Regions from separate parts of the Pradoshia sp. D12 genome, predicted to be linked through region 2. Evidence: riboswitches for the same ligand, from Rfam matches in the RefSeq annotation. Region 2 holds a riboswitch; each other region holds the start of a gene.
What was found. A riboswitch is a leader RNA that binds a small molecule or an ion and turns the genes downstream of it on or off. The one in region 2 is predicted to bind S-adenosylmethionine.

Region 1 (2,271 bases), 450 kb from region 2:
TCGGCACCCGAGTCTAATAAGTAGCGACTTCCTATTAAAAATTCCTCCAGGCCGAACGTCTTTGGCGGGTCCAGCTCAACTATAACCGTCGTTTGTTTTTTTGCCTTACCTGAAATTGTATCTGGACCTTTTCGTTTATATTGAATGATTTCATATGATATAGGCTGATGCTTCGGCTTGGCTACAAAATCTTTCACCTTTACAGGATGAAGATCTTCGATTCCTTTACGAATGGCCTGAATATGGGCAGGAGTTGTACCACAACATCCACCTAACAGCCGGACCCCCTGCTTCACAAGCTGCCTTGAACTATTAATGAAATAATCCGCTTCTGTCGAATAGACATATCTTCCATCTGATAAATCAGGTAAGCTGGCGTTTGGATACGCCGCATAATAGGTATCTTCCAATAAAGGTACTTCTTCGTATGAGCGAATCATATGATAAGGACCCATCCGACAATTGATGCCCACCACATCAGCGCCTGTTTTTTTCATAAGAGAAAACGCCTCACTGACATGCATACCATTTTGCAAAAGGCCTGTTTCATGCAGAGAAATATTCGCAATAAGAGGAAGATCACTCATTTTTCTAGCCGACTCTATTACCGTTAATAATTCGTCTAAATCATAATAGGTTTCAAGTAAAATTCCATCCGGATTTTCTTCCAATAAAGCGGTCAGCTGTTCATCGAAATATCCCTTAATTTCAGTTAGTGTTAATTCTGACTTCCTAAAGCTCCGCAAGCCGCCAATCGTGCCGATGATGAATGTGTTTGGATCAGCCGCATCTTTCGCTATTTTCATTCCGGCTCTATTAATTTGAGAAACTTCCCTTTCGAGACCATAGCGCTTTAATTTATGAAAATTTGCGCCGAATGTATTCGATTGAATCACATCAGCACCAGCCTCAATATAACTTCTATGCATCTTTTTGATCTGATTGGGGTTTGTCAAATTAAGCTCTTCAAAGCAACTATCAATTCCAAATGAATATAAAAGTGTTCCACTCGCCCCATCTGCGACTAGAATTTTTTCATTTAACGTTTCCAGTAGTTTCACTGTCTTTCCCCCTAATTAGTTGGTTAATGTCTCTGATGAGGAAAACAGACTAATAGAAAAGAGCTTTCATCATGAAAGCCCTCTTTCCTAAGGTCTCTCATCTCTCAAGCATTGCTTGCTGGATTTAGCACCTTGGATTACCATCCAGGTTGCTGAGATTTCAACGGGCCAGTCCCTCCATCTCTCTAGATAAGAATATGAAATTATATATTTACTTAATTTACTATAAATTTTCAGTTATTTCAATCTATTTTGATAATTAATCCAAAAGAGTTAACGATTTAGTATTTTGGGTATGTATGGGGTAGGAGTGATGTTAGATGAAGGAAATAATAACGAATCAGTTTAAAAATCCAACTGGTGTCCTCGGAAAGATTGCAGGTAAAATAATGGCCTATGAAAATGAGGAATTATACGAATGGACATTTGATCAATTGACTATTACCCCAAATGACACACTGCTAGAAGTTGGTTTTGGCCCAGGTGAAGGAATGCACATGCTTTTTGAGAAGTACCCTACCATCCAAATAGATGGTGTCGATCCATCAGAAGAAATGGTGAAAAATGCGAGCAAACGAAATCAAGAACAACTCAACCGCAATCAGCTTCGTTTGTTTAATGGAACTGTTCTCGGGATTCCCAATCCAATGGTGTACGATAAAATATTTAGTGTAAATAGCTATCCATTATGGGAAGATCAAGAGGCTTGTATTCAAAAAATACATTCTTTATTAAAAGAAAATGGAAAACTGACTATAACCGTGCAGCCAAGGCAGGAAGAAGCAACCGAAGAACAGGCTCATGCCTTTGCCGAAGAGATTAGAGAGGTGCTAACTAATACAGGCTTTAACTCTATTAAGGTTCAAACGAAACCACTCAAACCGTGCTTATCTATAAATGTCACAGCCATCAAATAGCCCTTTTTATGAATATTAGAAATTCCACTCAAGCTTAGACACTCTTTCTATCTGACCCTTTTCAACCTATAAAAACCATAAGCTCCTCCATCAGTTTTGATTGAATTTCTATTATTTAGGGTATATTATAAACATATACACATATATTAAAAAACCAGAGAGCTGGATACTCCCTGGTACAACTACTAGCGAGTGGTATGCAAATAGTTTAGTTCTTAGAGGAACCACCCTTATGCTTTGGTCGGCGCGGGGTGGTTTTTCGTTTGCCCTTTAGCTGAAGATTGGCGAATCGC
Region 2 (2,271 bases):
ATCTACACGGTAATCAATCTTGTGTTGCTTTGCCAATTCGACTAAATGCTGACGCAGGCCATAATGATAGGGTCCGCTAGAATCTTTTGCACAAATGGAAACACTGTATTCATCCGTAGATTGTCCTTCTCCAATTGCTCCCATATCTACAGCCAGGTATTCAACAGTTTCAGCAGGAATGTTGGAGTTTCCGCCATAGCCTATTTCTTCATTATTTGAAATTAAGAAGTGGGTCGTATAGGGGAGAGTGATGCCTTCTTCTTTTAACTGTTTAATGATATACATCAGTATGCCGACACTCGCTTTATCATCTAAATGACGGGATTTAATAAATCCATTGTCTGTCAGTTCAACACGGGGCTCGAAGGAAACAAAATCACCTACAGAAATACCTAGACCTTCTGTATCCGTCTTGCTTTTTGTCACAGCATCAATTCGAACTTCAATCGTTGCATCCTCGCGTTTAATATCTCCCATTTTCTGATAAACATGGACAGAAGTTTGATTTAAAAGAATCGTCCCTGTAAACGTTTTACCTTCAGCTGTATGGATTTTACAATATTCGCCTTCAACAGAATTCCAACGAAATCCGCCGATCATCGATAATTTTAAACGCCCGCTTGGTTTGATTTCTTTCACCATAGCACCTAATGTATCTACATGGGCTGTTAGAAAACGGTGCTTTGAATCATCCTGTCCCTTGATTGTTGCCAATAGGGCACCTTTATTTGTTTTTACTGCAGGTATTCCTTGAGATTGTAAAAACTGTGCTACATGATCAATTACTTCCGTTGTATAGCCGCTCGGACTTGGAATGGATACAAGGTCTTTTATGTACTGGAAAATTTCCTGGCCATTGGCTTTCATGGTTCCGAATCACTCCTTTTTATGTATAGATTTATTATATACCTTTGTTAAAAAGTTGGACAATAAAGGCAGAAATAACTTGCTTTTTTAGCAGTAGGACTGTAAATTTATAGTTAAATAAATATTCTGAAAAATCTTATCAAGAGAGATGGAGGGACAGGCCCTGTGAAGTCTCAGCAACCGCCAATATGGAAAGGTGCTAATTCCTGCAGGAACAATCATTCCTGGCCGATAAGAAGGGACTCACTCTAATGAAAAGTCTTCTTCTTGAAGACTTTTTTCGTTTTTAAGCATATTTTTATTCACTGGGAAAATGAGTGGATGTAAGTAATTCGTAACTTTGATGGCAAATTAGAGCCGGATGAAGGTAAATCAGAGTAACTGTATTTCGGGGATTAATAAAGAGAGAGGGGTCATACATATGACAACAGTTAAAATCGAAACACTCTTAGCTCAAATAGGCAATCGAAGTGAAACACAAACAGGTACTGTTAATCCGCCAGTTTATTTTTCCACAGCCTATCGCCATAACGGAATAGGGGAATCAACAGGGTTTGATTACATAAGAACAGGAAACCCAACCAGAAAATTATTAGAGGAAGCAATTGCCGAGCTAGAGGGTGGTAAACAGGGATTTGCCTTTAGTTCAGGTATGGCTGCCATTCACTCATTGCTATGTTTATTTTCTCCAGGTGATGAAATAGCCGTCTCTGCCGATCTGTATGGAGGGACATATCGGTTATTTGAGCAAATATGGAAGACGTATGGCATCAAATTTAACTATTGCCATACATATGAAGATTTCGCTGAATCCATTACGGAAAATACGAAGGCCTTCTTTATAGAAACACCGACAAATCCGCTTATGCAGGAAATGGATATTAAAGAAATTGCTCAACTGACCCAATCTAACAATCTACTGCTCCTTGTAGATAATACGTTTTATACACCCATTTTGCAAAGACCGATTGAGCAGGGAGCAGATATTGTTGTCCACAGTGCCACCAAATATTTAGCAGGACATAATGATGTATTGGCTGGATTAATTGTCTCAAAGAGTAAAGAGGTTGGTGCGCGCCTAGAAGAATATCAAAATGCAACAGGCGCTGTACTGCCGCCATTTGACTCCTGGCTTGTGATGAGGGGAATGAAAACATTGAGCCTAAGGATGAGGCAGCATGAGGAAAATGCTAAGATAATCAGCCGATTTTTAAGAGAAAGAGAAGAAGTGACAGATGTCCTTTATCCTGGTAAAGGGGGGATGATATCGTTCCGGCTGAAATCAGAGGAATGGATCAATCCATTTTTAAAAAGCCTTCGCATCATATCTTTTGCTGAAAGTCTGGGTGGAGTAGAAAGTTTAATGACGTACCCTGCTACACAAACACATGCGGATATCCCTGA
Region 3 (2,271 bases), 700 kb from region 2:
GAATATGATGAATTAATGGATGCTGGCCAATACGAAACAGCGACTAAAGAAGAGTAGTCAATAGAGGGGAGAAGTTTGGGGTCATTCGTCAGCTTCTTTCCTTTTTATTATGTTTTTAGATCAATTGTTACTTTCCACTATGTTAGGGTAAGATACATATAATGAAAAAGACGAAGGCAATTGTCCAATCACATAGAACGTACTCTCCTAATAAAAGGTGATCAATCATGCAGGATGCTCAAAGTGAGAAAGTAATTATTGTGGAAGGTTCTACCGACCGCCAAAAAATACAATCTGTACTTAACGAATCTGTCGATATAAGATGTACAAATGGAACCATCAGTCTATCGAAAATGGATGAATTAGTAGACGAACTTGAACAGAGAGACGTGTATATTTTGGCTGATGCAGATGAATCCGGAGAAAAGCTGAGAAAACAGTTAAGACGAGAAATGCCAAATGCATCTCACATATATATTGATCGTACATACCGTGAAGTTGCTAATGCGCCAAGATATCATTTAGCAACGGTTCTTTTGGCAGCCAATATAGATGTAAAAGCCGAATTTTTAAAACAAATGAAGGATGTAATGAAAAATGAACAATCAAACCACGATAAATAAAGCGATCTATACTTTTACTCCTCTTTGCGGAACATGTCAATTAGCAGGTAAAATGCTTGATATTGCAAAGGAAGTCCTCCCAAATGCCTCTTTGGAAAAAGTCAATCTTAACTATGCTAAGGAACTTGCAGAAGAATATCAAATTCAAAGTGTACCATGCCTCATTTTAATCAAGGATAACCAGCTAATCGAGAAAATCTATGCCTTCCACTCAGTTCCCTATCTTGTTGATCAATTAAAGAGAATTACAGAATAAGAGCAGTTATTTCTCAGGAAATATGTCGATGAATATTTAACTAGAATCTTTTAAAGGTGCTGTTTCTATTTTACGCTGTCTATGTCAGAAGTTTTAATTGATTTGTAGAATTCTCTATAATAGCCTGTAATCTCAACCGATTAGACGATTGTTAAGTGGCTAACTGGAGGCATTTATTATAGTAAAAGAAGCTCCTCGTTATTTAATTCGAAAATTCTGAATAATCAATTGACTCATATTTTTCCATATGCTATAGTTTTAACAACTTAATACTTGGTTCTTATCAAGAGAGGTGGAGGGACTGGCCCGTTGAAGCCCGGCAACCGGTATTTTTATAATACACGGTGCCAATTCCTGCGGATACAAATAAATCCGGGAGATAAGGAGAGATGGAAAATGCCTGCCTCTTCTTATGTGAAGAGGTTTTTTCATTTACTCACTTCTCTACTTAAAATGAAATGGAGAGATGTAGAATGGCAAATGAAGAAAAGAAGTATCGGTTTGAAACAGTAGGTATACACGGAGGATTGCAGCAGGATTCGGTAACTGGAGCGAGAAGCGTGCCGATTTACCAGACGAATGCTTATTTATTTAAAGACACAGATCATGCTGCGGATTTATTTGGATTAGCTGAGACTGGCTATATTTATACTAGAATCCATAATCCAACTTCAAGTGTATTCGAAGAACGTATAGCAGAATTAGAAGGTGGCATTGGAGCTTTAGCGGTATCAAGTGGTGCTGCAGCTATAACACTCTCAATCCTAAATATTGCGGGAGCAGGTGATGAAATTATCTCTGCGTCCACTCTATACGGCGGAACCTACAATTTATTTGCCAATACTCTCCCTAAGTATGGTATTAACGTAAGGTTCGTGGATCCAAGTGACACTGAAAATTTTAGAGAAGCGATTACATCAAAGACCAAAGCTATTTTTGGAGAAACGATTGGAAATCCAAGCCTGCAGGTTCTTGATATTGAACGGGTGGCGGAAATTGCTCATGAAGCTGGAATTCCGTTAATCATTGATAATACATTTGCAACTCCTTATTTATCCCGTCCGATTGAGTTTGGAGCGGATATCGTCGTACACTCAGCTACGAAATGGCTGCTTGGAAATGGAACCACATTAGGCGGGGTCATAGTCGATGGAGGGAAGTTTGACTGGAATTCATCTAAATTTCCGGGCTTTACTGAACCCGATCCAAGCTATCATGATCTGATTTACAGTGAAGCAATTGGTGCAGCAGCATTTATTGTGAAGGCCAGAGTTCAGCTGTTGAGAGATTTAGGTCCTTCCTTAAGCCCGTACAATGCCTTTCAATTTATTCTCGGATTGGAAACTCTGCATGTGAGGATGAAGGAGCATGTAGCCAATACGAGATTAATAG

Region 1: another riboswitch for S-adenosylmethionine. It lies ahead of F7984_RS10760 (bifunctional homocysteine S-methyltransferase/methylenetetrahydrofolate reductase); the one in region 2 lies ahead of F7984_RS12990 (methionine biosynthesis PLP-dependent protein).
Region 3: another riboswitch for S-adenosylmethionine. It lies ahead of F7984_RS16520 (O-acetylhomoserine aminocarboxypropyltransferase/cysteine synthase family protein); the one in region 2 lies ahead of F7984_RS12990 (methionine biosynthesis PLP-dependent protein).

What each region holds. Positions count from the first base shown of each region.
Region 1 covers NZ_CP044545.1:2,263,365-2,265,635, forward strand. The annotation lists gene F7984_RS10760 (bifunctional homocysteine S-methyltransferase/methylenetetrahydrofolate reductase) at 1-1,061, opposite strand, end outside; SAM riboswitch class I at 1,156-1,257, opposite strand; gene F7984_RS10765 (class I SAM-dependent methyltransferase) at 1,382-1,978, shown strand; gene F7984_RS19100 (hypothetical protein) at 2,187-2,271, opposite strand, start outside.
Region 2 covers NZ_CP044545.1:2,712,125-2,714,395, reverse strand. The annotation lists gene F7984_RS12995 (M42 family metallopeptidase) at 1-867, opposite strand, end outside; SAM riboswitch class I at 1,001-1,105, shown strand; gene F7984_RS12990 (methionine biosynthesis PLP-dependent protein) at 1,289-2,271, shown strand, end outside.
Region 3 covers NZ_CP044545.1:3,413,462-3,415,732, reverse strand. The annotation lists gene gcvH (glycine cleavage system protein GcvH) at 1-57, shown strand, start outside; gene F7984_RS16530 (toprim domain-containing protein) at 228-623, shown strand; gene F7984_RS16525 (thioredoxin family protein) at 598-879, shown strand; SAM riboswitch class I at 1,157-1,265, shown strand; gene F7984_RS16520 (O-acetylhomoserine aminocarboxypropyltransferase/cysteine synthase family protein) at 1,353-2,271, shown strand, end outside.